3 regions of the Oceanobacillus sp. FSL K6-0251 genome follow, and region 2 is predicted to be linked to each of the others. Evidence: riboswitches for the same ligand, from Rfam matches in the RefSeq annotation. Region 2 holds a riboswitch; each other region holds the start of a gene.
The links. Region 2 has a riboswitch for S-adenosylmethionine ahead of MKY45_RS21020 (O-acetylhomoserine aminocarboxypropyltransferase/cysteine synthase family protein). Riboswitches for the same ligand answer to the same signal wherever they lie in the genome.
Positions count from the first base shown of each region.

Region 1: another riboswitch for S-adenosylmethionine. It lies ahead of MKY45_RS13620 (methionine biosynthesis PLP-dependent protein); the one in region 2 lies ahead of MKY45_RS21020 (O-acetylhomoserine aminocarboxypropyltransferase/cysteine synthase family protein).
Region 3: another riboswitch for S-adenosylmethionine. It lies ahead of MKY45_RS11210 (carboxymuconolactone decarboxylase family protein); the one in region 2 lies ahead of MKY45_RS21020 (O-acetylhomoserine aminocarboxypropyltransferase/cysteine synthase family protein).

Region 1 covers NZ_JBBORS010000001.1:2,707,084-2,717,819, forward strand. Annotated here, with positions in the region: gene MKY45_RS13610 (NAD(P)/FAD-dependent oxidoreductase) at 1-293, opposite strand, end outside; gene MKY45_RS13615 (hypothetical protein) at 605-1,507, opposite strand; SAM riboswitch class I at 1,817-1,921, shown strand; gene MKY45_RS13620 (methionine biosynthesis PLP-dependent protein) at 2,071-3,177, shown strand; gene spx (transcriptional regulator Spx) at 3,348-3,755, opposite strand; gene dacB (D-alanyl-D-alanine carboxypeptidase/D-alanyl-D-alanine endopeptidase) at 4,078-5,442, opposite strand; gene MKY45_RS13635 (YjcZ family sporulation protein) at 5,579-5,674, shown strand; gene tatA (twin-arginine translocase TatA/TatE family subunit) at 5,867-6,082, opposite strand; gene MKY45_RS13645 (M20/M25/M40 family metallo-hydrolase) at 6,154-7,776, opposite strand; gene htpX (protease HtpX) at 7,956-8,861, shown strand; gene MKY45_RS13655 (lactonase family protein) at 8,930-9,964, opposite strand; gene putP (sodium/proline symporter PutP) at 10,299-10,736, opposite strand, start outside.
Region 2 covers NZ_JBBORS010000001.1:4,296,150-4,306,885, forward strand. Annotated here, with positions in the region: gene MKY45_RS20995 (PH domain-containing protein) at 1-82, shown strand, start outside; gene MKY45_RS21000 (acyl-CoA thioesterase) at 148-663, opposite strand; gene cls (cardiolipin synthase) at 693-2,132, opposite strand; gene megL (methionine gamma-lyase) at 2,319-3,497, opposite strand; gene rarD (EamA family transporter RarD) at 3,747-4,658, shown strand; SAM riboswitch class I at 4,855-4,953, shown strand; gene MKY45_RS21020 (O-acetylhomoserine aminocarboxypropyltransferase/cysteine synthase family protein) at 5,047-6,705, shown strand; gene MKY45_RS21025 (SGNH/GDSL hydrolase family protein) at 7,078-7,977, shown strand; gene MKY45_RS21030 (YpmS family protein) at 7,995-8,654, shown strand; gene MKY45_RS21035 (hypothetical protein) at 8,718-9,296, opposite strand; gene MKY45_RS21040 (ABC-F family ATP-binding cassette domain-containing protein) at 9,986-10,736, shown strand, end outside.
Region 3 covers NZ_JBBORS010000001.1:2,217,388-2,228,123, reverse strand. Annotated here, with positions in the region: gene MKY45_RS11220 (sodium:solute symporter family protein) at 1-505, opposite strand, end outside; gene MKY45_RS11215 (LLM class flavin-dependent oxidoreductase) at 554-1,927, opposite strand; gene MKY45_RS11210 (carboxymuconolactone decarboxylase family protein) at 1,973-2,491, opposite strand; SAM riboswitch class I at 2,885-2,995, opposite strand; gene MKY45_RS11205 (acyl-CoA carboxylase subunit beta) at 3,334-4,863, opposite strand; gene MKY45_RS11200 (enoyl-CoA hydratase) at 4,886-5,665, opposite strand; gene MKY45_RS11195 (acetyl-CoA carboxylase biotin carboxyl carrier protein subunit) at 5,687-5,896, opposite strand; gene MKY45_RS11190 (acetyl-CoA carboxylase biotin carboxylase subunit) at 5,898-7,253, opposite strand; gene MKY45_RS11185 (acyl-CoA dehydrogenase family protein) at 7,270-8,412, opposite strand; gene parC (DNA topoisomerase IV subunit A) at 8,597-10,736, opposite strand, start outside.

The DNA of each region.
Region 1 (10,736 bases), 1.6 Mb from region 2:
ACTTCGCTGTTTTCAAGAACAACGCGTTTTTCCTCACGCTTCACTTCCGTAACGGTATCGTAAATTAAACGTACACGCTTAGGGTTAACTACATCTGTTAGCATAAAACGTGCCTGATTCGGGGTAATCGTACCCGCTGCTACTTCATGTAACCATGTACTTTCATAATGGTAATTATGTTTGTTGATTAACACAATCTCAGCTTCTTCAGGAGACAGCTGTTGAGTTAAACGTCTTGTTGCAACTAATCCAGCATAGCCTGCACCAAGAACGACTACTTTTGGTTTACTCATAATTCATCTTCCATCCTTTCTATCTTCCACAAATAAAATGTAATGTAATTTCGAACTATCACGTTTAATAGTCACTGCATCTATTATAATATCAAATTTTGCGGGATTAGGCTAATTTTCATTATAATTTCTTTAGAAAACTTAGCGAAACTTGTTTTATCAAAGAACCCGCATGATATATATGCTTATTAATAGGTGCGAAAGTTGAGATTTTAATATTAAAAAACTGCAAATTCGCCAGGCTACAGCAAATTCGCAGTTTTATTTTACCTTATTAATTTAATTATGAAACAGCTGCTTTCTTTCGTAATTTAATCAGCATAGATGGATGCAGTATCGACCTCAGAACCTTTGTGCTCTTCAGAACCTTTATCTGTTTCTGAGTCTGAGTTTTCTCCCTCTTCTTCAGTCTCATGCTCTCCATTATTTTCTTCTTCTTCAGGATTTCCTTCCTCTGATTCCGGCTCTTCACTCTCTACATCTTCAGAATCGGGTTCCTTGTTGTTTGCATTATCATCGTTGCCATTTTCTTCCTCTTCCGGCTGTTTCGGCGGTTGATCCGATTTATCTTTTGAATCTTCTTTCTCTGAATTCTCTTCATTCCTGTCATTTGTGCCGGGCGCCTCAGTTTCAGCTCCAGAATTATTGGAATCAGAAAAGCGGCTATTTTTTTCAGATTGATTCTGATGTACAGAAGCTGTGGAACGTTGCGTATTATTCGATTCTGATTCTCGGCTTTCTGTATTCTCATTATTTTCACCAGCTGCGTTTTCCTTATTTGAAGCGTTACTGCTTTGTTCACTGTCAGCTGGCTCATCATTTGTTATTTGATTAGATGATGCTTCCTCAGAAGCTATATAATCTTCTTCCTGCACCTCTGTTTCTGGATTTGTGTATGTTTCTTCCTCTGTTTCGGTACCTTGAGTCACAGTACGCTCTTCCTGCACTTCTATTTCATTGTCTTCCTGCTGAAGTATGTTGCGATAATCTAAATTAGCTGTTTGATAAATTTGTTCATTGTCTCCTAATAACCGATTATTCCAGGAGGTTGTAAAAATCTCTACGCTTTCTCCAGTTTGTCCAGTTCCGTCTTCTGTACTCACTTCCATTGAATATTCTACAGAGCGGTTATCCTTATAAATCCCCATGCCAATGATGATAATACAACCTGCTAACATAGAAATGTTTACCCATAATAGCTTTTTTTTGCGCATATATCTTCTTCCTTTTTAAATAGTTTCATTCGGATATTTATTATTTCACCCTTTTTATTATCAGACATATCCAACTCATTCAGAGTAATTGTCCATTTTATAACCATTCAACAATACGTTCACTACACTACCATTGTAATCGTCATCGGAGTCCTTTTCAAATACTTTTCGTTTTTTTCAAGCTTCTTCTTTCTATACACAGCCTCTAAGCCAGTGTTGCCGGCTTTTTCATTTTTAAAAAAATCAAGACTTGATTTTTTTTCCTCGCTCTTGTAAAGTTAACGTAATTATAATTTAATAAAATTCCAATTCTTATCCAGAGAGACGGAGGGACTGGCCCGACGATGTCTCAGCAACCAGCTGCTTCTAGCAAGGTGCTAATTCCAGAAGGGAACTCCCCTTTAAAGATAAGATATGTATCATCACGATATCATACCCTTCTTATCTCATCTCTGGAATAAGAAGGGTTTTTTATTGATTTCACATGGGAAAATCATAAGAAAACAGCATATTCGCGAAAGATAAGCGAATTCATGTTTCTGGATTGAGGAGGCTGAAGGAAAATGAGAAAAATAGAAACAGCATTAGTACAGTTAGGTAATAAAACGGACGAACGGACAGGGGCTATAAATCCGCCTATTTACATGTCAACAGCTTATCAGCACCAGGAAATTGGCCATTCCACAGGTTATGATTATACGCGTACCAAGAATCCGACCAGATCTGTTTTAGAGGAAGGTTTCGCAAAGCTGGAAGAAGGAGATGCTGCTTTCGCCTGCAGCTCAGGAATGGCAGCTATTCAATTAGTTCTCTCCTCCCTGTTTCGTATGGGCGATCACCTTATCGCGACAAAAGATATCTACGGAGGAACTTACCGTATTTTTAATCATTTTGAAAAAGCTTATAATATTTCCGTGACCTATGATGTCTGTCAAAATATCACGGAAACAGAACGATGTATTAACGAAAATACAAAGGCTATCTTTTTAGAAACACCGACGAACCCGTTACTTCAGGAGGTGGATATTGAAAAGTATGCGGAGCTGGCTAAAAAGCATAACCTGCTGCTTATTGTTGATAATACATTTTTAACACCTTATCTCCAGCAGCCAATTACGCTTGGTGCGGATATTGTAGTGCATAGTGCGACAAAATATATCGGCGGCCATAATGATGTTTTAGCCGGTCTGGTCGTAACCAAAAGTCCTGACCTTTCCGAAAAATTATTTGAAATGCATAATGCGTCAGGAGCAACATTATCTGCTTCAGACAGCTGGCTGCTTGTCCGCGGGTTAAAAACACTTGCATTGCGTATGCAGCGTCACGAGGAAAACGCACAAAAAATTGCTGCTTACCTGCGAGACCACTCGTCAATTGGACAGGTTTATTATCCAAATAAAGGCGGCATGCTTTCATTTTGTTTAGAAGATGCCGACCAGGTGCGTTCTTTCTTAGCTAACCTCAACTTAATTGTATTTGCCGAAAGTCTGGGCGGTGTAGAAAGCTTTATTACCTATCCTACAACACAAACACATGCCGATATGCCGGAGGAAGAAAGAGATAACAGAGGAATCGGTGATGACCTTCTTCGTTTCTCTGTAGGAATTGAAGATGCGGAGGATTTAATAGCAGATATTGAGCAGGCGCTGCAGGTTGTCAGTAAAATTTAAAACAATACCCCAAAAAAGAGGCAGCTCATTTTAAAGCTGCCTCTTTTTTAGAGTAAAGATGAAATTATATTCTTCCTTACATATTATTTAATTTGCTCAACATTCAACATATGGAAGCATACAGCCATTTCATCGTATGCTTCCATAATTTAAGGTTCATTTAAGGTTCGTTACCCTTTTATTAAACCTAAATCCACTTTCCATTGTAACCATTGCAGCTGTCTCGTTTTACGAGGTAAGAATTGACGAATATCTTCCTCATGGTACCCAACTTGGAATCTTTTTTCATCCACCAAAATTGGACTTTTCAGCAGTCTTGGGTATTTGTGAATTAATTTCAATAAAGTTTGCAGAGACAAATCCTCTACATTCAAATTCAATTCTTTAAAAATTTTAGAACGGGTTGAAAGTATCTCATCCGTGCCTTCCACAGTCATTTGTAAAATATTCTTTAGTTCGTCAATTGTCAATGGTTGATGTAAAATATTTCGTTCCTTATAAGCAATTCCATTTTTGCGAAACCATTGTCTCGCTTTTCTTGTAGATGAGCAAGATACTCCGTAAATATGCACTGTCATATTCATTCTCCTTATTATTTGACATATTCATTACAAGATTCAAAGTGATTATGATGAAATGAAAGTAAAACATTTCTGCTTCTTCATTCCATTTTTTCTATCTTAGTTTCACTTTAGCATGGAAATGTGGTAAAACTATGGTAAGGTCATAAAAAAAACATGAAATGAAGCTTAATTCATCGAAATAAAGCTTGCTGCTATTATTCCTTCGCTCTATAAATATGCTTCCCCGGCTTCACGATTCCACAATACGCCCTTAAACTTCTGTTTAATAACAGCTTAAATCAAATAATGAACCCCCCCAAAAAACAAATGACAAAGGTCAACACCATTCTTCTATCTCCGCCATTATCGCAACCAGTTCATCTTCTAATTCTTTTCCTGTATCCGTATCTAATAAATGATTAAATAAGATGGAAAAGATAAGCCGTTCTCCCTTTCCATTGGTTACATAACCGGAAAGAGTGCTGACACCTTCAATGGTTCCTGTTTTTGCCTGAACATCCAGTCCCTTCATACGTTCACGTAAAGTGCCTCCAATCATTTTATCGGCTTCTCCAGCTGCCGGCAGACTGGCTAAAAATTCAGGGAACCACTTTTCCTGCTGGATTTCGTACAGTAAACGCGTCAGTTCTTCGGCTGGAATAAAGTTAGCTGCTGAAATTCCGGAACCATCCTTTAACTGGATTGTATCCAGATTGATTGAATAGGTAGCCAGAGCTTCTTTCACTGCTGCCAGACCCGATTCCCATGAACCGTCATCATATGTTTTACGCCCTAATTCTTTTGTGAGCATCTCACCAATCCCATTATTGCTAAGCTTCATAAAGGGAATAATAATGCCAGTTAATGGCGGTGACTGTTTATGGTAAATACACGCTGCATCTCCCTGAAGCTTTCCTTTTTTTATCCGGCCTTCTAACGCAATACCTTCCTTTTTTAATATTTGCCGGATTGTGTCTGCGATATAATTTTCAATATGTTTAATAGCCATATATACTTCCTGCTTTCCTTCTTTCCTGCCGATTTTTCCTGATATAAAAAAGTGATTTGCTGAATTATTCCGCCTTACAATCAATGCTTCTTCATCTGCTTCTTCTGTCGTTACAGCATCGTTGGTCACCGTAATTCCTTCCGTATGCGGCAGGATTTCTATCTTTGGGGTTGTATGCAATTTTTCCGGGGTAATGATTAATTTAATAGCATTCGTATCATAATCTGTATCTGGAGCAAGTGTTAAAGCAGATACTTCTGAACCATACCCGTATTGCTGATCAGCCCAAATTAAATCATCAGACCAGCGGATATCATCGTACCAGCTGTCATCAAGAATAAAGTCTCCGGATATATTTTTGATCCCACGCTCTTTTAAAGAAGCCACAAACTGTTTATAATCCTTTTCTTGTAAAGTCGGGTCTCCCTTTCCAACCAAATAAACATTACCATGACAGGTTTCCTCCACTACTTTCCCCCCCAAATGAAGCTCGGTTTGAAATGTATATTCAGGACCTAATTTCCTTAATGCCGCTACTGCTGTAAGTATTTTCAAGTTGGAAGCAGGCTGCAGCCGTGTTGATGCATAATAATTAAACAAGCTTGCACCGCTTGTCCCGGAGCGCACACTTATTCCTGAAACACTTCCTTTGTTGTGACATTTGTTTAATAAAAAGTTATTTAGTTTTTGCATCGATTCCACCTCGGATGATGTATTACGTTCTTAATTTTCTAATTCGATATCTATAGGTTAAAATCCTTTTTTCTAGTCAAATACCCTCTCAAACATAAAATCATTTCATATAGTAAACATACAGGGGGTGTAAAAAATGAGTAATTACAATGAATTTGGCGGAGGTTTTGCTCTACTGGTAGTCCTGTTCATCTTATTGATTATTGTAGGTACTTCTTATTGGGGATTCTAGTGATGCCATGATAAACAAATCTTTTCCTCCTCTTCCCTATAATTAATTAGCTTTACGTACGGCTGGCTAAGAAAATAGATCGTGATTATGAACGCTTGTAAAGATAATGCATCAACCTCTTTACAAGCATTTTTTATATGTAATATAAAAACAAGGCGCATGATGGAAAACTACATCGGCGCCTTGTTCCTCTTATTTTGACGGGTCCTTTTCAGGCTCATCATTATCTTCTTTTATTTCTTTCTTTTTGTCTTCCTCAGACATTATATTATTTGCTGAATTTTTGAATTCCCGTAAGGTCTGTCCGGCTGCTTTCCCGATTTCCGGAAGCTTTTTGGGACCGAAAATAATTAAGGCAATGATAACTATCAATATCAAACCCGGAATACCTATGTTTGCTGGACTCATGGAACAACACCTCCATTCTGATTTCATTATAAATCATTTCGATCTATTTTTTAATGGTTACACCCATAAAATTATAACGATTTGCCTTCTTTTTGTGAAATTTGCAGAATGAGCTGACGCATTAAATATGGAAATTGCTCAAATGCATTGGTAACATGCAGCCTTTCTGTGCGTTTATGTGCATCATGTCCGAACGGACCTACATTTAATACAGGTGCATCCAATTTACGCATCAATGAAAACGGCAATTCATACGAATCCCCCCATACCGGCGTATTTTCCTCGTAAACCTGCAGGCCTGTATCACTGCCTTGATAATGTACATAACTCAAATCACAAATTCCATTTAAAAAATGACTCCGTTTGATATCTAATTGAAATTCGTTTTTCGCTTCTTTTTCAACAAAATCAACACAATATTCTACAAAACCGTTACCGCTGGAATTTACAGCAGGATAATAAGGAGGTGCAAATAAAATCACCATGGCTGGCGCAAGCTCCTGACAATGAATCATTAAGCTGTCCGTAATACGAAGCGATTTTTCCCGGTCATCATAGTCATCATGAAAATGAATATCCTTTTTCACATCTTCAACAAATTCCCTGCCCAGTTTATTCCCTGCATACTCTAATAACTCTTTATAAGTAATTACTTTTACATGACCAATCGGCTGCACTTGATTATCCTTGCATATCTTTTTATACCGTTCATTACATTGTGCGGCAGCAGTCTTGGCAACCTGTTCAAATAAAGCAAAAGCCTCTTCTGCTGTCCGTTCTAAAAGAAAAATATTGTATAAAGCGGAAGAACGGTACGGAGTCTGAGTGGAATACCGCAGCCGCAAATCTGTTTGCTGCAGTGTAACCGGCAGCGGAGCGGTTTCACCGAGTACCGTTTCCTGAAAAATGGGATTCCATTCCATCTCCCTTGTTAAAAATGAAGAGATAAATGGAGATGTCATTCCGCTCAATGGTTCTCCTGCATGGGTTTCCTTCCCGTAGAATAAAGCTCCAGCTAAAACTTTCCCGATTGTCCCGCTGTAAATATAGTGTGTATTGTCCTTTGGGTCATGCCGAAATGTCGGCTCACTATTTAAAAATAACGTATAGGTTAAATCATGCTGTTTTTGTAATTCCGTCAGAACAGGGATAGCATAACGCATGCCTGCTGAATTCACTTCTTCGTCGGGCACAGTTAATAAAAGCAGGTTAATTGGCCATTCCTCTATACTGGCCTGTTCAATCAGACTCATATGCATCACAAGCCCCATCTTCATATCCATTGTGCCGCGCCCGAATAAGAAATCACCTGATTCTATATCTGCACGAATCTCTCTCGAAAATGTATCCTTTTGTTCCAGATATACTTTCGTAAGCTCCTCCGGCTGTGTTGCGAGCGGCTCAAGTGAACCATATTCCTCGGTATTTACCGTATCAAAATGGCTGATCAAACAAATCGTCTGCGTAGCTTCCGGATGTTTATATAAAGCAGTTAAAAGCTTCCGGCGCTGGTCTGCCTCATGCAGTTTTAAGTAAGCAGGATGGTCATGAAAATAAGTTAAATCCTGAAGCTTTGCATATAGCTTTCTGGGAAATTGCTTTTCTCCTTCTGAAAGACTGATACTCTTCCAGCTCACAAGCTCATTTAAGAGCTGACGTAATTCATCCGCACTGTTCCATTGAAATGCCTCCACGAAAACCCCCGCCTTTCTATTAACCTTCCTTTCTATTATATCAGCAATTGAACACGTTTACATTATTAGCAGTTATTCTCTTTCCAAATAATTTTCCATAGCCAGCTAGATAACAGTTCAGTCTTAGCCGCAAAATATGATATGATTTATAGTATAGAAAATTCATCAGGAGGTTATGTATGGGGAAAAGAATTACACTGTTTCTTTTAACAAATATTTTGGTTATGACGACAATCGTCATTGTCTGGTCCATCCTTACAAGTATATTTGATATTGGACCAAGCTATCGTTCAGATGGCGGAATTGATTATGTTTCTCTCATGATATTCAGTATTGTTGTAGGTTTTACCGGTTCATTTATTTCTTTAGCAATGTCCCGTTGGATGGCTAAGACCATGATGAAGGTGAAAATAGTTGATCCGAATAATATTACTACACAGCAAGAGCGTGACGTTTATGAAAAAGTAGAACGGTTGTCCCGTGCTGCCGGACTTTCACACACACCAGAGGTTGGTATTTACCCGTCACATGAAGTAAATGCTTTTGCAACAGGTCCAAGTAAAAAACGCTCTTTAGTTGCTGTTTCTCAAGGGCTGCTGGACAGTATGGATGATGATGCCGTAGAAGGAGTCATTGCACATGAGGTGGCTCACGTTGCAAATGGCGATATGGTGACAATGACTTTATTACAGGGAATCGTCAATACATTCGTCGTCTTCTTATCCCGGATCGCTGCAATGATCGTTTCCAGATTTGTGCGTTCCGAGCTGCAATGGATTGTTCAATTTGCTGCAATCATTATTTTCCAAATCTTATTTTCTATTTTAGGAAGCTTTGTCGTCAGTGCTTATTCCAGACATCGGGAATATCACGCAGACCGGGGCGGTGCAGATTTAGCAGGCCGTGATAAGATGACACATGCGCTACAATCGTTAAAAGCTTATATCAATCGTGCAGAAGCAGACGATCACACAAATGATACAGCAATTCAAACCATGAAAATCAGCAATAAATCCAGTATCCTTAATGCTTTATCTTCTCACCCGCCGCTGGATGAACGAATTGCTAGATTACAACAGCGCTAAGAAAATAAAACTTCCTTCTGCGGAGCGTTTTCGTACTCCTCCGCAAAAGGAAGTTTTTTTATAGCTAATTAGGAAAGAAACTTCACACAAACCACTTCTGGAACATCGATTACCTGATCTGTCTGCGTTAATTTCCCTGTTTCTGCATCTCTTTTATACAATACTACATTTCCGCTATGCTGGTTAGAAGCAAGAAGGAAGTTTTCAGTCGGATCCAATACAAAATCTCTTGGCCATTCACCACCGGATGGTGTGAATTCAAGAAATGTCAGCTCCCCGCTATTTTCATCTACTTTGAATGAAGCAATACTGTTATGCCCACGGTTTCCTGTATAAAGGAATTTTCCATCTGAAGTGATATGAATCGCACTCGCATCATTTGTTTCTTCAAAGTCAGCAGGTTTCGCAAGAATCGTCTGTTTCTCCGTAAATTCGCCTGTCTCCTGATTGTAATCTAAAACAATCACCTCTGTAGAAAGCTCTGTAATTAAATAAGCAATTGGTTTATTCGGATGGAACGTAATATGTCTTGGTCCGCTTCCCGGCTTTGCATGAAAAGTACTCACTTCCTGTAATGAGGAATCTTCCACCTTGTACGTCACTAAACGATCTGTTCCTAAATCTGCAACAACGATAAATTTCTTATCTGGAGTAAATCCAGTGAAATGAACATGCGGTTTTTCCTGTCTTTCATGCGGTCCGTTTCCTTCATGCTTGGTAAATTGCCCTTGCTCTACTTCTCCATCGTCAGTTGTAAAATGAAGACCAATATCGCCCTTATGGTAATTTCCTGTTACAACCAGGTTTTCTGCTGCCTCTACATGACATGGAGGGTTCCCTTCTACCAATTGACCATTTAACGGAGTTAGTTCACCGCTCGTTTTATCAACACGGAAAGCATTTACCCCTCCCATATCATCTTCCTGCGCAACAGCATATAAATAATTCTGATTTTCATTAAAATTAAGATATGTTGGATTTCCAAGCTCTGCTGCTACCTCTGAAGCAGACAGCTGTCCTTTTTCTGCATCCAGGGTGAATCGATATACTCCCTGGCTTGTCTTTCTTGTGTAGGTTCCTGCGTAACCAAAGTATTTGCTCATTTGAATGCATCCTTCCTTCAAAAACTATTCTTTCATTTGTTCATTGTATCATTTTCGACAAAAAGGTTACATACATAAGCATTTTAAAAATTCAATTTGCTGCTAAAACGGTTATCCTCCAGCCTGCGCTTGCTCACCCCATCGAAAACATTTGTACGTCGGAAAGCCAAACGGTCCGCCACAGCCGTGCTTTACACTTCATCTTCTATTCTTTGTCAAGGGGGTTAGCGAAGGAACGATCAACTCCTGTTTCTGTGGAAATGAAATTACTTTTTAGTGTGCGAAAATTGAGTAATAAGAAAAGAGACGGAGTTACACACCCCGGCCCTATTTCTTATTTATTCTTATGCTCTTGAAGCCTGCTCATGGTTTCATTAAATTCCGCTTCAATTTCTTTGTTAGGCTTATACGTTTTAAGGCTGACTAAAATAATGACTGCTGTACTCAGGATAAACCCGGGTACTATTTCGTATAAATATCCGGACAATGGAGAGTAGCCCCATGCAAATACAACGACTGCACCGACAATCATCCCCCAAAGCGCCCCAGATCCTGTTGTTTTCCTCCAAAATAGAGACAGCAGCACGACCGGTCCAAAAGAAGCGCCAAAGCCTGCCCAGGCAAAGGAAACAAGCCCTAAGATGGTGTCGTTTTGCTGCCAGGCAAATATCATAGCAATAAGTGAAACAGCTAAAACAGCCAGTCTACCCAAATTCACATAGGTTTTATCCTTTGCATCTGCATGAAACACAGCCTTGAAAATATCCTCCAC
Region 2 (10,736 bases):
ACGCCATTTTGTCATTAAAGAGCTGCGAACAGCGGATAGTTATTCAATTGCTGACTGGTATTCTTATCGGGAAAAAGTGTAATACAATATATAAAAAGCCGGTTAAAATCATATGTTGTGATTTTAACCGGCTTTTTACGATCTATCTTATTTTTCTGTTCCATAGACGGTTCCAAAGGTTTCTGCAAGCTGCTTAGATTGCTTTCTCCGCTCCGCACGGCGGTTGGCACGCAGCGGTGCACTTTCATGAAGCATCTTTTCATCGTCGGTTTCCGGATAAACGGATGGCACTTTAATCGGTTTGCCCGCTTCATCAATCGCTACAAACGTCATAAACGCTGTTGTACATGCTGTTCTTTCCCCGGTCCGGATATCTTCGGTGATTGCCCGGATAAATACCTCCATGGAGGTGTGATGTGTCCAGGTCACAAATGCTTCAATCGAAATATATTGGCCAACTTTTACAGGCGCTAAGAAATCTACAGAATCCGTAGAAGCTGTTACCACCGGGCTATTTGCATGCTTTACTGCTGCAATCGCACCGATATCATCAAGATGCGCCATTAATTTTCCGCCAAATAACGTATCATATTGATTCGTATCCGGCGGAAGGATATGTGTTGTTTTTAAAGCTAATGATGCGGAACAAGGTTTTGCTTTCATTTATATTGCCTCCTGCTGTCTAGTTTGTCTTATAAAACTGGTGATATTAAACGCGAGACGGATTCCTTAAAACGAATTCCGATAGAACGTTTGTCATATAACTTTTTCGTCATTTGTGTAGAATGCGCCAAATCTTTGTCGAAATCGACCATCAGCCGACGCACAACTTCAATATCATATAAAAATGCATTGACCTCAAAATTGAGCCGAAAGCTTCTTACATCAATATTTGCCGTACCGACAGAAGCTATTCTTCCATCGACAATAATGGTTTTAGCATGCAGAAATCCATTCTGGTAAATAAAAATCTCTGCACCGGCGCCAAGCAGATCCCCGCAATAATACATGGTTGCCCAGTAAACAAAGGGATGGTCCGGTTTATTGGGAATCATAATTTTGACATCTACTCCGGATAGCACGGCAATACGCAGTGCATCACGCAAGCTTTCATCTGGTATAAAATAAGGTGTCTGAATATAGATATACTCTTCTGCTTCCATGATCATCTTAATATATCCGTTTTTGATTTGCTCATACTCCGAATCGGGTCCGCTGGAGACAATCTGCATCCCTATATTCCCTCCAGAGATGGTTTGAAAATGCTCTTCTTCGTAAGGAATTTTCTGCTTCGAGGCCTGATTCCAATCCAATACAAAGCGTGTCTGCATACTTTGCACTGCATCACCTATCACCCGCAAATGAGTATCACGCCAATAACCAAATTTGCTTTTCATTCCCAGGTATTCATCTCCAACATTAAAACCGCCAATGTATCCGATTTCTCCATCAATAATCGTGAGCTTGCGATGATTCCGGTAATTGATTTTAAAATTAATAATAAATTTCGATGGGAAAAATGCTTCTACCAGAACGCCCGCTTCTTTTAATTTTTTTATGTAGCTTTTCTTAAGTGACCTGGAGCCCATATCATCATACAAAAGCCGGACGCATACCCCCTCTTTTGCTTTTCTTATTAATGCATTCGCAAGCCTGCTCCCTAGCCCGTCACTCCGCATAATATAATATTGTACATGAATATGATGCTTTGCCCGATTGATATCTTCTAAAAGAGCCTCAAATTTTTCATGTCCATCTGTAAAAATATCTACGCCATTATTATCTGTATAAACAGCATTGTCATTACGGAGATGAAGATAGACTAAATCCTGATGTTTTTTTAAATCGTCATGATTTAACAGGAAAGCGTCATCCTCAATGGCATTGATTTGTTTTTGTACAGCCTTCTTCACATCCATCCGGCTCCGCTGATCCCATTTGAATATCCGGCGATTACTGATGGGCCGTCCAAAAATTAAATAAAGAATAAATCCTAAAATAGGGATGAACAGCAATACCATTACCCATGCCCATGAAGAGGTCGGATCCTTCCTTTCCAGAAAAATAATGGATATAGCTAACGCAATATTTATAACAAAAATTAATCCAATTATGATTGAGTAAACGCCCATATATCCTGCTCCCATCACTTCTTTTCCAATAAAAAAGGGAATTCTGCTCTTATCATAGCACAAAACGAAACTTCATTCAGCGTGAAAGGGTTAATGAAGTTTCGTTTTACCCATAGCTTGCGTATCTGCTATTTCTTCTATATAAAACGTTCTTTTTCCGGCAAATAACTGAATCCCCTATTTTAATTATGTCAGCGCCTGCTCCAAGTCCTCCCAAATATCCTGCCATGCCTCTATTCCGACAGATAACCGAATCAGAGCGTCTGTTATTCCCATTTTCCGGCGTTGTTCATCAGGAATCACAGCATGTGTCATGGTTGCCGGATGCTGAATCAATGTTTCTGTATCTCCAAGACTGACAGCGATGTTTATAAATTGAAGTTTATTCAGAAAAGTCTGCGCTTCTTTCTTTCCGCCGTCTATCTCAAAAGATAAGGTGCCTCCGCCAGATTTCATTTGTTTTTTCATAATTGAATAGCCTTCCGCATCCAGATCACCCGGATAAAATACATGCTTAATCTTTGGATGCTGCTTTAGTTTTTCTGTAATTTGCAGGGCATTATCCGAATGTTTATCCATTCGGAGCGGCAATGTCTTCATTCCGCGAACAACCAGCCAGGCATCAAACGGCGAAAGCACACCGCCAATATCCTTTTGCGTCGTTGCTGCGATTTGCTCCATTAATTCGTGATTTCCTGCGGCGATGCCCGCAATCACATCACCATGACCGCTTAAATATTTTGTCGCGCTATGCACTACCACATCTGCCCCCAATTCCAACGGACGCTGCAGGTACGGTGTAGAAAATGTATTATCCACCACAACTAAAATATTATGCCGCTTAGCAATATCAATCACTAATTTCAAATCAATTACTTCCATTGTCGGGTTAATCGGCGTCTCAATATAAAATACCTTTGTTTCTGGCCTGATTTTTCCCTCTATACTTTCCGCATCTGTCATAGCTATATAATCTGTCTGGATATTATATTTTTTATCCATCATCGACAACAGTCCAAAGGTACAGCCGTATAGTCCGGACGAGCAAATAATATGGTCATTTGCTTTGGTGAGTGCAATCAAAACGGCAGATATGGCAGCCATCCCCGAGGCAAATGCCAGTCCTTTTTCAGCCTTTTCCAATGCGGCCAGCTTTTGTTCCAGTATTTGCACGGTCGGATTACTGACACGCGTATAGACATGTCCTTCTTCCTCTCCGGCAAAACGTGCCTCCCCCTGCTCCGCTGTGTCAAAGGTAAATGTAGATGTTTGAAAAATGGGCGGTGTTAAACTGCCAAGCAGCTCTTTGGAATCGTACCCTTCGTGAATCATTGCTGTTTCCATATGTTTAAACTTTTTGCTCATTTATATTCTCCCCGATCCTGATAAAGGTAATAATTCAGATAAGTCTCTCTCTTTATGATAAAGTATTCCTGTGCTGTTGGAAATGTTTCCGGCTCAAAAAAATATCTAATATTTCGTACAAAGAAAACAAAGCTCCCGCTCCATGAAGCTTCGTTTTACGGAATACATTATTTAAAAGTTATTGCTTCCTGCCTCATAAAGTTTTAATATTGGTTTTAGTTTAATTTTTTCAGAAGGCAGGAATGGATAATGGAGGATAAATCTTTACAACAGGGAGCGGTTATTACCTTTGCTGCTTATTTATTATGGGGAATCTTTCCAATCTATTGGAAGTTTCTTGAACATGTTCCAGCTGGCGAAGTACTAGCCCACCGGATTGTCTGGAGCTTAATTTTCATGATTTTTTTAGTACTGGTGACAGGTAATTGGCGTGAACTGATTGAAACGGTCCACGAGCTGAAAAAAGATAAAAAGAAAACCATCGCTATCATTACAGCTTCCATCGTTATATCTATTAACTGGTTTCTATTTATTTTTTCGGTTCAGCATGGACATGTGCTGCAGGCCAGCTTAGGGTACTATATCAATCCTTTGATCAGCATTTTATTAGCGGTATTTGTATTGAAAGAAAAGACAACGAAAGGACAGGTCTTATCGTTCATCCTTGCCGGTATCGGCGTACTTTATTTAACACTGAGCTATGGTGTGTTCCCTTGGATTTCGCTGTTATTGGCCATCACCTTTGGCTTTTATGGATTGATTAAAAAAACACTCCATCTGCATGCAATGTATGGACTTACTATTGAAACACTTGTAGTGGCTCCGATTGCTCTATTGTATTTACTATTTGTTCCGTCAGAAGGATCTTTTACTTTTTCTCCTTTGTTTACATCGGACAATCTTTTACTTATAGGCGCGGGGGGTGTTACAGCAATACCTTTACTGCTGTTTGCTGCAGGGGCCAAACGGATTCCATTGGCAATGGTTGGCTTTTTACAATATGTGGCACCGACAATTATGTTCTTTCTGGGGGTATTTCTATATAATGAAACCTTTACGGTACATCATATGATTACCTTTGCTTTGATTTGGGCTGCACTTATTATCTATATGGCCAGTATTTACCGGGATGCACCGCGGAGAAAAAGAAGAAAGGCATAGTTTTCAGCCAGTAACGGCCCGGTTCGTCCAAAGGCCTTTAGGTCATACTTTTGTGATAATTCCTTCAGTAAGGATGAAAGAAATCCCCGCTGAAGGAAGATTCACTTTATTTCATCTATTAATCCCTAGTAAAACACTTGACTTTTAACCTGTAAAACTATATACTCGCAAGTAATTTCAAAATATTTAGCAGAATCTCTTATGAAGAGCGGCGGAGGGAATAGGCCCTGTGAAGCCCGGCAACTTGAACATTCAGGTGCTCCATCCTACAGATATATCATCTGAAAGATAAGAGAGGGTTCTAAGTCAGTTATCAGAGCTCTCTTCATTATAGAAGAGAGCTTTTTTCAGGTAAAAGAGTGTTTTCAATAAAAAGGGAGGAAATACAATGTCAAACTATCCAGTACAGCAAGACGAAACGATTTTGTTACACGGGGGGCAGGTTCCAGACCCGACAACCGGAGCACGTGCTGTTCCAATCTATCAAACAACCTCTTATGTTTTTCGTGATACAGAGCATGCACAAAACTTATTTGGATTAGCAGAGCCAGGTAATATCTATACTCGAATTATGAATCCGACGGTAGATACATTTGAGCAGCGGATTGCACAATTAGAAGACGGAGTCGGTGCTTTAGGTCTAGCTTCCGGGATGGCAGCTATTACGATGGCGATTTTAAATATCACCCGTGCCGGTGATGAGATTATCGCGGACAGCAATCTATATGGCGGGACGTATAACTTATTTGCCAACACGCTCCCCCGTTATGGAATCAATGTAAAATTTGTAGATGGAACTGACCCGGATGCTATTGAGGCTGCAATTACAGATAAAACAAAAGCAATTTTTGGAGAAATCATCACTAATCCAAGTTTATATGTTTTTGATGTCGAAACGGTGGCTGATATTGCTCATAATCATCGCATTCCTTTAATTATTGATAATACATTTGCCCCTTATTTTGCCAAGCCGTTAACCTGGGGTGCGGATATTGTGGTTCACTCCGCCACGAAATGGATTGGCGGACACGGCACAACCATCGGCGGTGTCGTTGTCGACAGCGGCAGATTTGATTGGAATAATGATAAATTCCCTGATTTTATCGAGCCGGATGAGAGCTATAATGGCTTAAAATATGCGGATTTAGGTCCTGCTGCATTCATTACCAAGCTGCGCGTCCAATTATTACGTGACATCGGACCTGCGCTTAGTCCGCAAAATGCCTTTTTATTACTGCAAGGCCTGGAAACTTTACACTTACGCATCAGGAAGCATAGCGAAAATGCAGAAAAAATAGCAGCTTACCTGGAAAATCACCCTGCTGTAGAATGGATCAACTACCCGGGGCTGGAATCACATCCCTCCCATCAGCTTGCTAAAAAATACTTAAAGGGCGGTTTTGGGTCAGTTATTACATTTGGTATTGAAGGCGGACGAGAAGCAGGCCGTACTCTAATCGATAATGTGCAGCTCTGGTCTCATGTCGCCAATGTGGGGGATGCCAAATCGCTTATTATCCACCCTGCTTCTACAACCCATCAGCAATTGACAGATGAGGACTTGGCAAAAAGCGGTACAACGGAAGAATTGGTCCGTTTATCCATTGGTTTAGAGTCATTTGACGATATTGTAGCTGACTTGGATCAGGCCATTGATAAAGCAACAGGAAAATCACAGGGCAATCAAAAATCAGCCGAGGAAATAGCAGTGCAAAATTTACTTCAATCCCCATTTGACCGCAGCGAAGGTGTCCGCAAAAAGCGGATTATTACTGTCGGCATCGCGGACGAAGAAATTGTTCCTCTCTATAAATTAGGCTATGAGGTAATTCCTGCGGCAGATATCGATGAAGTGACAACAGATATATTAACAGGAGCTGATGCAATATGGCTGCAGGAAGGTAAACAGACACCAGAAGAAAACGCAGCTTATCAGGGCACGATTTTATTCACAGCTTCTGCTCCTGAAGTATCATCTGAAGTGTTTATTCTTTCGACCGTTCAGCCGGCGCAATTTGCTCTTGAATTACGCAGCTCCGGACGTTAAATACAAAAACAACATCCTTCCCCGCCTTTCTTTTATAGAACATTTCCATGTTTTATTGTTAAGAAAGGCGGGTAATTTTATCATGGAGAAAAACAACACTCCCACTGATTGATGTTTCGTTTTATGTTATACTATAATGTGGTTACGTCTTCTAGCTTAAAAATTAGAAGGCGTTTTTCATTTAATCTGTTTAGTATTGATTATCCTTGATTAAAATAAGACTATAAGAAGACGCATATATTCTATGAAACTTTACCAATCCATTTTGCAAATACACATATAACAAATTTAATTTCCTTTTCGTATTCTTAGGTAATTTTATTTGTTCCAACATAAACTAGAAGAAAAGAACACGTAGGTGTGATGATGAAAATGACGAAAAAGAAATGGTTTATTCTCATTAGCTCCACTCTGATTACCGCTATTGCTGTTTTTGCAATTTTACAGCTGCCCTATTTTCAATTAAACTCGGAACAACGGGAAAAAGAAGAAGCATTAAGAGAACAAATTACGCCTGAAGAAACAGAAAATGAGGAAGAAACACCCGAAGAGAGCGAAGAGGTTATGGGGGACGTTGAAGAGCAGGAAAATACTCCAATCGCTGTCGACGAAGATTTAGAAAATACATTTGAATTTGCTTCGGAGGAAGATGTAGATATTGTGGCACTCGGAGACTCCCTGACGCAAGGGGTAGGGGACGATACAGATCAGGGAGGGTATGTCGGGATATTAGACAGAACACTCCAGGTTCTTGATACCAACGTTCATTTTCAAAATTTCGGAAAGCGCGGAAACCGAACGGACCAGCTGCTTCACCGTCTGGAGGAAGAACCTGCATTAGCTGAGGCTTTAGAAGAAGCAGATATGATTATCATAACCATCGGTGCGAATGATATTATGCAAGTACTGAAGGAAAATATCATGGATTTAGAGATCAGCTATTTCAATGAAGAACAAACATCCTATGAAGAACGATTACATGAGATATTTGATACGATCCGTTCCCTTAATGAGGATGCTTCTATTTATCTATTAGGTATATTTAATCCTTTTAAAAATTATTTTGAGGATATCCCGGAATTGGATCAAATCGTTCTGAATTGGAATGATATCGGAAGAGAAATTGTCAGCGAAAATGAAAACAGCACTTTTGTTCCAATTGATGATTTATTTGATGACGATGCTGCAGACTTATTTGCAGAAGATAATTTCCACCCTAATTATGACGGATATTATTTAATGGCTGAACGTATTCTGGAATATTTTAATTAAGTTGGGATGAAAACATAATGAGAATAAAGAACAGACAAATAAAAATCAATAATAAATGGAGGGCCGGGTTTTTCGGTCTCCTCATCTTTAACGGCCTTATCCTGCTGGTTCTGCTGGTACTTATTTTTTGGCCGGTTTCCAATAATGCATTCCCTCCAAATACCATGATAGACGAGCAGGAAAGCTCTGAGTTTTATATTCAGACAACCAAGCAAAACTTAAATAATCTAGTCAATGCTTATATTGAAAAATTACTGGAGGGAACAGAGCATCATTACCGTATTTTGCTTGAAGATGATGTGCATCTGATGGGAGAACTGCCTGTTTTCTCCTCTACGGTGCCTTTATCCGTCCGTTTTGAACCGATTGAACAGGCAAATGGGGACCTTATCCTACAGCAAAAGTCGATATCCGTTGGACTGTTAGAGCTGCCGAACAAAAAAATCATGGAATATATGGATCGCTTTTTGCCAATGCCTGAATGGGTAACTATTGATCCAGACAGCCAGGAAATTTATGTAGCTGTTACTGATATGGAATTACAGGGGAATTTCGATGTTGCTGTACACCATATGGACTTAGAAGCAAATAATATTACCATGAAACTTGTCGTCCCTTATGAAACTCTTGGCATTCAAGATGTCAGCATGGACGCGATGCAGGACTTGTTTGAATGAAACCCAAAAAAGCACAGCGCCTCCAGTGAGACGCTGTGCTTTTTAGATGCCTTATCATGACATTTATAAATTAGAAATATAAGATAATGATGGCTGTTCTGTCAGTGATAACGAATCTATGTCTTTATAATGTAATAATACCCCTTCATAGATAAGCTTTAAATTAGGAGCACTCCGAATATCCTCTGGTGTTGTAAAATAAGGATCTTTTGTCAGCGGAAGGCTCGTTACATTTTGTAAAATGGTTGCCACAAACTGTGAGCAAAAAAAGGCTGTCTGCCGTGTAATTTTTATTTTCATCATAACCCCGAACAGACCGATAAAATTATAACGGTATTTCTCTTTATCAATCTCTATATGCTGAATAAAGGTTTTAATATATTCATATTCTTTTTCAGTGACTTTAAGCTCGTAAATTTCACACCTGGACTGATTTAAGTACGGCGAGAAAATATCCTCCTTCACAAAGCCGCCGATAAATGGGTTATTAGGCTGTTTTCTCCCAAAGCTATAAACTTCTGTTAATTCTCTATCTAAAGCTATAGAAACATGGTTTAAAGGCTCATGGGTATACAGATGAATTAATCGTGACAGATAGCTTCCTGTATCGGTAAACAGCAAATAAACCGACTTGCTTTTCATCTACGTGTTCCCCCTCTTTGGACATACCCCTTTTTATTAATATATACAAAAGCTTTTTAATATACAACAGCTGATACAAAAAATTAGGTAAACTAGTAAACCTAACGTTTTTCAGCAAAATTGCTTTTTTCAAATCACTGCATCCTTCATTAATGAGGAAATGTCGTGTTCATTTTTTTCTCTTCTATATAAATTGTTCTTCTACCATTTATTTACGTATTACATTTAAAAAAAGTTTCATTGGCTGTTCTAAATCGGCATGATTTTTTCTTAATATGCTTTCGATACGCCTTGTACTTTTTCATCGCAGCATCAGATTCCTTTCGGTCGCTTGCTTTCATCTATCGATATTTCTTCAGCATGTTCTTATTTCCTAGTATATGAAAATAATCTGAATTGGCATCCCGCTTGTGTACCATTTTTTGCTGGCATTCACACCTCTTTGCTTCCCAACCCGGTTTTAGAGGATAATGAATAACATATTTCCTTAACTTACTTTGATGATACCTGTTATTTTACCTTCCTGTAATAACCCAGCGTCATATTTTTGACTAAGCCTTCCGGTCTATTTCTCTGCTCACCTTAAATTATAGGATACGACATCAATTATTTAACCGTCTTATCTTGCATTGTTATCTCAAATAACGTAAGCTTATTCTGATAACGATTTTTTGGAGGCAATATAAAATATGTTAACAGTAACTAATGTTAGTTTACGATATGGTGATAAGAAGCTTTTTGAAGATGTTAATTTAAAATTCACCCCTGGAAATTGCTATGGTGTGATTGGAGCAAATGGTGCAGGGAAATCTACTTTCCTGAAAATTCTCTCAGGTGAAATCGAGCCGCAATCCGGTAATGTATCACTGACACCCGGACAGCGTCTGACAGTTTTAAAACAGGATCACTATGCTTACGAAGAGCACCCTGTTTTAGAGACTGTCTTGATGGGCCATGAGCGTTTATATAATGTAAAGCAGGAGAAAGATGCAATTTATATGAAAGCAGACTTCAGCGAAGAAGATGGCATTCGTGCTGCTGAGCTGGAAGGTGAATTTGCAGAAATGAACGGATGGGAAGCAGAGTCCGATGCTGCCGTGCTTCTGAAAGGACTTGGTGTAGAAGAATCTGTTCATGATTTAAAAATGGCTGAGATTCCTGAAGAACAAAAGGTAAAAGTATTACTTGCGCAAGCCTTATTCGGCAATCCGGATATTCTTCTTCTGGATGAGCCGACAAACGGATTAGACATTCAGGCAATTCAATGGCTGGAAGAATTTTTGATTCAATTTGAAAATACGGTTATCGTTGTATCCCACGACCGTCACTTTTTAAATAAAGTATGTACGCAAATTGCAGATGTCGATTATGGGAAAATTCAACTTTACGTTGGAAACTATGATTTCTGGTACGAGTCCAGCCAGCTTGCATCCCGTATGG
Region 3 (10,736 bases), 2.1 Mb from region 2:
CAACAATGACTGCGATAAATATCAATCCGCTTGTATAAGACATTCCCAAAAGGTATTCAAAAATTCTTGCTCCTGCTACAAACTGAGCTGCTATATAAAAAATGTTAAAAAGTAAAATCAGCCCAGTTCCCACTCTTAAAATATCACTATTATAGAAGTCACCAAGCCAATCCGGCAGGGAAAGGGACTTTTGTTTTGTATTCAGCTTTCTTACTTTTTTAGCTACCATCAGCACTCCTATTGGCCCGCCGCCAATCATCGCCAAAAACAGCCAGAGGTTAGACAATCCCCAGTCATGAGTCCATCCCGGGTAACCCAGAAAAGTTGCTGCACTTAGATAGGTAGTAGCAAAGGACAGGCCCAGTACATAGGGTCCCAGACTTCCGCCGCCTGTAGCGAAATCACTGATGTTTTTCGTTTTTTTAGCACTTATGTAACCAAGGATCAGCATGACAGCTAGAAATATTGCAAAACCGATCCATGTATAAAGCATAATTGTACTCATCTCTGACCTCCTTGCACATACGAGTAAAACAGGAAATGTACTTCTCCGTTATCTCGGCTGAAAGCTGCCAAGCTTTCGCGCAGGATGATTATCGGGTAAATGGGGTGTTCCATTTCCAAACATATTTTCTCTAAGCGTCTTCCCTTCATATTCAGTCCGGTAAATGCCGCGTTTTTGCAATTCAGGAACAACTAAATCCACAAATTCCCGAAATGTATCCGGAGAATAGGTCTGCGCGATATTGAAACCATCCACGTCACCTTCAAATGCCCATTCTTCCATTCGATCTGCAATTTGTTCAGGTGTTCCGATAAATTTCACCGTACCATTGCCGAGTCCATGATTTTTAACAGCTTCCCGCAGTGTCCATTTCTTATTAGGATCTTTTGTATACATATCCAGATTTCCCTGTACTGCTTCTGTCTGTATATCTTCAATATACTGATCCGGATTATATTTTGAAAAATCGATTCCTGTATGTCCGGAAAGGAGAGACGCAGTTCCTTCGTAGCTGACGTGGTCTGTTAAATCTTCATACTTTGCCAGCGCTTCTTCTTCCGTTGACCCAATGATTGGCAAAATCATAGGAAAAACAAATATATCTTGCCGATTTCTGCCCTGTTCCTCTGTTCGTTTTCGAATATCTGCAACATAGGCCTTTAACGCATCCAAGGAATGATTTTTAGTAAAAACCGCCTCTGCATGTTTCGCTGCAAAATCTCTTCCTTTTGGTGAAGCTCCTGCTTGGAATAAAACAGGCGTACGCTGCGGAGAAGGTTCAACCAAATGCGGACCAGGTACATTGAAAAATTCACCTTCATGATTAATCAAACGAACCTTATCCGGCTGTGCAAATGTATCCTTTGTGCCATCATGAACAACAGCATTGTCATCCCAGCTGTGTTCCCAAAGTTTATAAACGACTTCGAGAAATTCATCTGCACGGTCATAGCGCTGTTCCTTAGGAAGACGGCTGGAAAGGCCAAGATTGACTGCCTCGCTTTCTAAATAAGAAGTCACCACATTCCAGGCAACTCTTCCATTCGTTAAATGATCCAGTGTAGATAGCTGCCTTGCGAGTGCGTATGGTTGTGCATATGTAGCAGAAATTGTTGGCGCAAAGCCGAGATTTTCAGTGACAGCCGCCATAGCAGAAATCGGAATCAATGGATCATGAGCCGGAAGCTGTACAGCATGCCGGACAGCTGCTTCATGACTATTTTCATATACACTGTAGGTTCCAAGCACATCAGCAATAAACATGGCATCAAATTTACCGCGTTCCAGGATTTTTGCTGTTTCTATCCAATATGACAGGTCATTATGTTTTGTCCCCTCGTCCTTTTCATGCTTCCATAATCCTGTCGAGTGAGGGGAAGGTGAATTTTGAATAAATCCATTCAGGTGAATTTGTTTTGTCATCGTTTCGATAAGCTCCTTTTCTCATAAATTTTCATCTTGACCGCTTCAATACGGGCAGCCTGTGGTATGTGCTGATGCCACCGCGATAAGCTCTTTCTCCTTTTCGGTCAATTTGCCTGCTTTGATAGATTTATGATCAAAAGCAGCAAATGCCTTGAATGTATCCGCATCAATGTCACCAAATTCGGTTAATCTATTAAAATAGGATGCTTTGTACAGCTCGTCTTTTTCCTCTTCATCAAACGCATTTAGCGCATTCACACCATGAGCAACCGCTGAACCAGCCTTTAGAGCTGTTGCAACAAAAATGGCCTCTGTTACTTCCTCTTTATCAGCGTTATTTTTTTTAGCATTCCCCACATGTAAATCAATGCAGTACGGGCACCCCGTAATGTGCGCTACGGCTACCGCAATTAATTCCTTTAATTTAACTGATAATTCACCCTCAGCTAATGCTTTATCGTTAAAAGCAAAAAAAGTTTGAAACGCTTCCGGTGCATATTCTTTTAATTCTGTTATCCGGTTAAAATAAGATTTTTGATATAAACTATCTGTTTTAGTCAATGAAATCTCTCCTCATACATTTAAAATTTTGGTTTGTCATACAGTGAAACTTCAATTAGTGAAGGTTTTTCGACGCACAACTCTTTATAATAGGACGGTTAATCGCAAAAGTTCTTCGATGGGACGAGTAATCGCAGTCCCAGTCCCAGTTTCAGCCCTAGGACATCGTGAACCTGGTCTGTTTCCTTTGCCCACTGATTTGTGCTGCGATAAAATCATACAAATTGTAAATCCATCTCGTTAATTTTCTTACAGCCACCATAATAATTAAACTTTACCTATCTAATTACTCGGTTTTAAGCCATGCTTGCCCCTTTGAAATTATTCCCTCCCTACCCTTGTTTAAAAATGAAAAAACCCCTTTTCCAGGAGAAGAGGGTTTCTTTACACACTGCCTCATCTCTCAAGTGAAAACTTGCTGGAATTAGCACCATTTTACTGCGTTTCCAGTAATGGTTGCTGCGGGATTATAGGACCAGTTCCTCCCCCGGCTCTTGATAAGGAATTACATTATTTAGTTTTTTAAGATTTCTTTATATGTTATCGAATTCAAAAAATATGTCAAGTGGAAATTTTAATTTAATGAAGCGTTTCTTGATCAAAATCTATTGATAATATTAGCAGATATCTTTTTGCTGTAAGCGGCGACTGGTTGTTTTATCACATGTAATTATATTTTCCTGCTATAGAGTACGATGCTAAATCGATTGAGCAGCTTTTTTCATCGTGTCCTTAAAATTCATCATTTAGTTTACATAATACAATTATGGTGAATTAATATTCTTTTGTTTTCAGTAAAAACGCTTAGACCACATTCTAGCCTAAGCGTTTCCATTATTTGTTTACACTGGGTAAACCCCATGTTTTCTCTCGGTAAATTGCTTTTTCTTATTCTGATAAATGATGAAACGTCTTGTCAGCTCGCTCCGAAGATGATCTGGATCAATGATATCATCAATAATCATTTCGGAAGCTAAGCGGTAAATATCAATGTTCTCTTTATAGGCGGCCTGCTTTTCTGCGATATATGCCTCCCTTTCTTCTTCTGGAAGCTGAGCGATTTTATTTGCTTCTACTGCATTCACTGCTGCTTCCGGTCCCATAACAGCAATCTGTGCATTTGGAAAGGCTAAACAGCAATCCGGATCGAAAGCCGGCCCTGACATCGCGTATAGACCAGCTCCATAAGCCTTTCGGACAATAACAGAAATTTTAGGTACCGTTACCTCACTCATTGCAAACAGCATTTTGGCTCCATGGCGAATAATTCCCTGCTTCTCCACTCTTGTTCCAATCATAAATCCTGGTACATCCGTTAAGAACAGCAGCGGAATTTCAAACGCATCACATAATTGGATAAATTTTGTTGCTTTATCTGCTGAATCCGTAAAAAGAACGCCTCCTTTTACACGTGGCTGATTAGCAATGATTCCTATACTTTGACCGTTGATACGGGCCAGCCCAGTAATTAATTCTGGAGCAAACCGCTTTTTTATTTCACAAAAACTGCCTTCATCAATTGTACGGTCAATCAGTTCATACATATCAAAAGCAGCATTTTGATTTTCTGGAATAATTTCGCTGATTGGCTTATCAAAGCTTTTTGGTTCTACAGATGCTGCTTTTTTTGGCTTCTCACGAAAATTAGCAGGAAAATACGTTAAGTACTTCTGTGCAAATTGAATCGCTTCTTCTTCGGTATCTACTAAAACATCGCCTACTCCTGAGGTTGTACAGTGCATCTTTGCTCCGCCCATTTCCTCTAAAGAAACCTTTTCGCCAATGACCTTTTCAGCCATTCGCGGTGAACCTAAATACATCGATGCGTTCCCATCAACCATGACAACGATATCACAAAAGGCCGGAATATAGGCACCGCCGGCAGCGGATGGACCAAACAATAAGCAGATTTGCGGCACTCTTCCTGACAGCTTAATTTGATTATAGAAAATACGTCCCGCTCCTCTTCTTCCCGGGAACATATCTATTTGATCTGTAATTCGGGCACCGGCAGAGTCTACCAGATAAACCATGGGCACCTCCAGCCTCTCAGCCGTCTCTTGAATACGTAAAATTTTCTCCACCGTCCGCTGTCCCCAGCTTCCTGCTTTGACGGTCGAATCATTTGCCATCGCACAAACTGTCTGACCGTTTATTTTTCCTGTTACTGTAACCACGCCGTCTGCCGGCAGGTCTTCATCCATCGCATTGGCAAATAAACCATCCTCAAGTGTCTCATGAGAATCAAAAAGAAGCTGGATTCTTTCTCTAGCAAAAAGCTTGCCCTTTTCAGCATTGCTGTCGTGATACTTTTGTTTTCCTCCCTTTTTTATTTTTTCTATACGCTCCTTAAGTTCTTGATTCACAGGCATATAAGCATTCTCCTTTCCGGCTTTAACTTCCATGGTAATCAGGCTTTCTTTTCTCTTGAAATGCAAGCAATCCTTCTTTTCTGTCCTTTGTCGGTATTAGTTTTACATAAGCTGCATGTTCCAATTGAACCGCTTCATCTATCGAAAGATCCATTCCTTGATTAATCGCTTGTTTAGCCTGCTTCATAGCAATCGGTCCATTTTGGCTTATTTTCCGGGCAATACTTATTGCTTCGTCTTGTAAAAAAGAAGTGGCGACTGACCGCTCAATCAGTCCAATGGCTAATGCATCCTCTGCTGAAATTGTTTTGGCAGTATAAATAAGCAGTTTCGCCTGGCCGATTCCAATTAATCTTGGCAAACGCTGTGTCCCGCCGGCTCCGGGTATAATCGCCAGAGAGGTTTCCGTCAACCCCAGCTTTACATGATTGGCCGCAATGCGCAGGTCACAGGCTAAAGCGATTTCCAGTCCACCTCCAAAGGCGACGCCATTAATAGCAGCAATTACAGGAACCTCTATTTTTTCTATGGAATCGGCAAGTCTGCTAATTTTCTGTACAGCAGCAACAACTTCCTCCTCATTCATTGCCTTTCGTTCTTTTAAATCTGCTCCGGCACAGAAAGCTTTTTCTCCGCTGGCTGTAATAATCACACAGCGTATAGCACGATCCGTACTGATTTTTTGAATACAATTCTCTAACTCTGTTAGTAACGCGAAAGATAATGCATTGGCTGCTTCCGGCCGATTTAATGTGATAACAGCGATATGATTATCCACTGTTTCTACGTTTACAAGTTGCATAGGCGTTCACTCCAAACTGATTTAGTCAACGATTGCAATCGTATCTCCTTCATTAACAAAATCTCCTTCTTGCACCTTCCATTCCTTCAAAATCCCTTTTCCCTCTGAAGCAATCGGAATTTCCATTTTCATTGACTCTAGAATAACGACATCCTGCCCTTCTTCCACAGCCTCTCCCTGTTGCACTGTAATCTTCCACACATTTCCTGCCATCGATGCTTTAATCTCCATCTTAATTCCCTCCTGTAGTTGGTTGATAATATTTATCTAAAAAGTTTGTTGGTGTATTTCCTTTTTTAAATGCCTCATAGGTGATAATTTCCTGAAGCATCGGTATATTGGTTTTTATCCCTTCTATTTTGAATCGACCAAGCGCTTTTTCCAGCTTATTCCTCGCTTCTGCCCGGTTTTCCCCAAAAACGATCAGTTTTGCAATCATTGGATCATAAAAAGGAGTTACCATATCTCCGGATGCAACAGCACATTCATTACGGACACCTTCTCCTTCAGGCAGTTCCAGTGCTGTGATTTTTCCGGGCGATGGAAAGAATCGAATGGGATCTTCTGCATAAACTCTTATTTCTATCGCATGCCCGTTTCGGGTGATTTCTTCCTGTGTAAAAGACAGTGCCTGCTGATTGGCAATACGAATCTGTTCTTTGACAATATCAATCCCTGTTATTTCTTCTGTGACGGGGTGCTCTACCTGAATACGTGTATTCATTTCCAAAAAATAAAATTGCTCCGATTCATCAACTAAAAATTCAATTGTTCCGGCATTGCTATAATCAATTGCCTCCGCAGCGATAACAGCTGTTTCTCCTAATTTCATGCGAAGTGCTTCAGAAATAGATGGCGATGGGGCTTCTTCTAAGACCTTTTGATTCCGGCGCTGAATAGAGCATTCTCTTTCAAATAAATGAACCGTATGCTGATGACAATCTGCTAAAACCTGTACTTCAATATGCCTGCTGTTTGTTATGTGTTTCTCTAAAAACATTGCTCCATCCCCAAAGAAAGACAAGGCCCGCTTGGAGTTATTTTCAAAAGCTTTTCGCAGTTCATCCGAAGTGTGAACAACCTCCATTCCGATACCTCCACCGCCTGCAGATGCTTTTAACATCACAGGGTAGCCAATTTGCTCGGCAAAAGTGACCGCTTCTTCCAGCGATTCCACCGCACGATCAGTACCGGGAATTACAGGCACCCCCGCTGCTATCATCGCTTTTCGAGCTTCAATTTTACTTCCCATCAGACTTAAAATAGCCGCTTCCGGTCCAATAAAAATAATTCCTTCTTCTTTACAGCGTTCAGCGAATGAAGGGCTTTCACTCAAGAAACCGTAGCCTGGATGAATTGCATCGGCATTTGTTTTTTTGGCCACTTCTATAATTTTATCTAATTGAAGATAGCTTTGCTGCACTTGTGAAGGACCGATAGGATAAGCTTCGTCAGCTTCTTGTTTAAATAAAGCATTCTCATCTGCTTCGGAATAGACAGCTACCGTCCTGATACCTGATTCTTTGCAGCTGCGAATAATTCTTCTGGCTATCTCACCGCGATTAGCAATCAATACTTTTTGTATCATGATCTTCTCTCCTTCTCTAGCAGCCTAGCTGTCTTGCAATAACCAAGCGTTGGATTTCAGATGTCCCCTCTCCAATTTCCAATAACTTAGCATCCCTGAGCAGCCTTTCTACTTCATATTCACGCATATAACCATAACCGCCATGAATTTGAATCGCCTGATTTGCCGCACGAAATGCCATTTCCGTTGCGTACAATTTTGCGTATGCTGCCTCTTTGGAAAAGCTTCTATTCTGATCCTTTAACCAGGCTGCTTTATAAACCATATTACGAGCAAGCTCAATTTCCATCGCCATATCTGCTAATTTAAATTGGATCGCCTGAAAACTGGAAATGGATTTGCCAAATTGTTTACGATCCTTCGCGTACTGCAAGGAACGGTCTAAAGCCGCCTGACCAATACCGACAGCTAATGACGCAATAGAAATCCTTCCTCCATCTAATGTTTTTAAAAATTGCTGATGGCCTTGATGTTCTGTACCAAGTAAATTTTCTTTGAGAACACGGACATTATCCAAGATGACTTCTGCGGTATCTGACCCGCGCACGCCCATTTTGTCATAATCACTGCGGACAGTCAGCCCTTCAGCATCTGTCGGCACAATGATGGCAGATATTTTATTCTTGTTATTTGCATCCTTTTTCGTGACTGCCGTTACAATAATAAAATCTGCAAAACTGGCATTGGTAATAAAACATTTTTCTCCTTGAATAATATATTCGTCTCCGTCTAATTTAGCAGTAGTTTTTGTCCCCCCGGAATCAGACCCTGCATTCGGTTCTGTTAAACCAAAAGCTCCAAGAGAACGGCCTTCAGCAATTGGTTTTAAAAACCGCTGCTTTTGTTCTTCTGTTCCAAAATAATAAATCGGGCTGGCACCTAAAGAAACTGCAGCGGCATAACTTAAGCCCGTACTTCCGCATCGGCGGCCGATTTCCTCTACAGCGATGGCATAGGAAACGGTGTCACCGCCCGAGCCTCCATAGCTTTCAGGAAATGGAATCCCTAATAAACCAAGCTCTCCCATGTCTTGAAAAATATCTTCCGGGAAAGCTGCATTAACATCAATATCGATTGCTCTTGGACGGATGTTTTTTTCAGCAAAGTCAGAAACCATCCGCTGAATCATCTTTTGTTCCTTGGTTAAATCAAAATCCATTCTCGTACCCCCTTTTGACGAATTGAACACGCTTACATTATCATTTTATCAAAAGCTGGGAATTAGGCAAAGGAAAAGATAAAAATCTTTTTCTTGAGCAGCTGCTCTGACTTCTTTATTCAACTAAAATACAAAAATCTCCCTAACAATGTTTTGGCATTGTCAGGGAGTTAATATCATTTTTTTACGATTCTTCATCATTATTTTCAAATGGTTTTTCATACACTGTTTCTTTATATACTTCCATCACTTCACCGGTCTGATCGGCATCAATCATAAACGATCCGTTGCCATAACGATCGGAGGCGGATAACTCCAGCGGATATACCTTCTGTGTATCGCCATTTTTCGTTTTATAGCAAATCATTTCCTGATTATTTACCATAAAGAATCCTTGGATCCGATGCGGTTTTTTCTTTAATTCCTTCAGCATAAGCAATCCGCGCTTCGCCCGGCTTGCTTTTTCAAAGGATTTTAGCTTCATGCGTTTGCTGGCTCCGCGCTGCGTAATGATAAATAAATCTTTTGGTGCTTCCAGATCAAATACTTGTCCATTGACAACAAAATCATCCTCTTTTAAAGAGATCGATTTTACTCCGGCTGCTCTCTGCCCGACAATGGACACTTCTGCTTCTTCATACCATAGACCATAGCCTTTGTTGGTTGCGATAAATATATCTTTCCCGCCATCTGTACGGCTTACATGAACCAGTTCATCATCATTTTTCAGATTTAACGCAATTAACGCCTTACCACGTCGCTGCGCTTCATAAAGCTGAAATTCGCTGCGTTTGACCATGCCATTTCGAGTAAAGAACATTAGAAAGCCGTCTTCTTCTTTAAAATCACGTACAGGTATGACCTTAATAAAATGTTCTTCTTTTTCCAGCGGAACAATATGCGAAATATGCTGTCCCATATCTTTCCAGCGTATATCCGGAAGCTCGTGAACAGAACAAATAATATATCTTCCTTTGTTCGTAAATAACATGATATTATCCGTTGTATTGATTTCCAGGAGACTTATCGGATGATCATCATCCTTCAGCGGTAAATCCTCACTATTGGAAGCTGCATAGGACCTTAGGCTGGTTCGTTTGACATAACCGTCTCTGGTTACGGAAACTAACACATCCTCACTTGCCACGGTCACCTCAATATTAATTTTCAGTTCTTCCACTTTTTCCTCGATATGGGTGCGGCGGTCATCTGCAAATTTTTTCTTGATTTGTCTTAAATCATTTTTAATGGTTTGCAATAATTTCTTTTCGCTTTCCAAAATAGCAGACAGCTTCTCCATTTGTTTTCTTAATTCGCTAGCTTCTTCCTCAAGCTGAACAATATCCGTATTTGTCAGCCGATAAAGCTGCAAAGTAACAATTGCTTCCGCCTGTGGTTCGGTAAAACCGTATTTAGTCATAATCTGGTTTTTTGCATCCGCCTTATCTTTTGATGCGCGGATGGTGGCAATCAACTCATCTAAAATCGAAATTGCTTTGATTAAGCCTTCGACAATATGTGCTCTCTTTTTCGCCTTATTTAAATCAAATCGGGTTTGATTCGTTACAACCTCGCGCTGATGACTGACATACGCATCTAGAAGCTGCGGCAGGGATAAGAGTGTCGGCGTTTTATCTTTGATAGCAACCATATTGAAATGGTATGTGATCTGCAGGTCTGTGTTTTTATATAAAAAGTTTAAAATACCCTCACTATTTGCATCCTTCTTTAACTCAACAACAATACGGAGGCCTGTCCGGTCTGTTTCATCGCGTACTTCCGCAATGCCCTCGACCTTCCTGTCAATACGGAGCTCGTCCATTTTCTTCACCATTGCTGCTTTGTTCACCTCAAAAGGTACCTCTGTCACAACGATTTGTTCACGGTTCCCTTTTAACGTTTCAATGGCTGCCTTTCCGCGAACGACAACCTTTCCTTTGCCGGTTTCATATGCTTTTTTGATTCCTTCGACCCCTTGAATAATGCCGCCGGTCGGAAAATCAGGTCCTTTCAGCACACGCATTAAATCATCTACACTTGATCCCGGTTTATCGATTCGCATAATCACTGCATCGATTACTTCTCCTAAATTATGAGGAGGAATGTCGGTTGCATAGCCTGCGGAGATTCCTGTAGAACCATTTACTAAGAGATTCGGAAATTTCGCCGGTAAAACAACCGGCTCATCGGTTGTTTCATCAAAGTTAGGAATGTATTCTACTGTCTCTTTGTCAATATCCCGAAGAAGCTCTGACGCAATCGGAGATAATCTTGCTTCTGTATAACGCATTGCTGCAGGGGGATCTCCATCAATACTGCCGTTA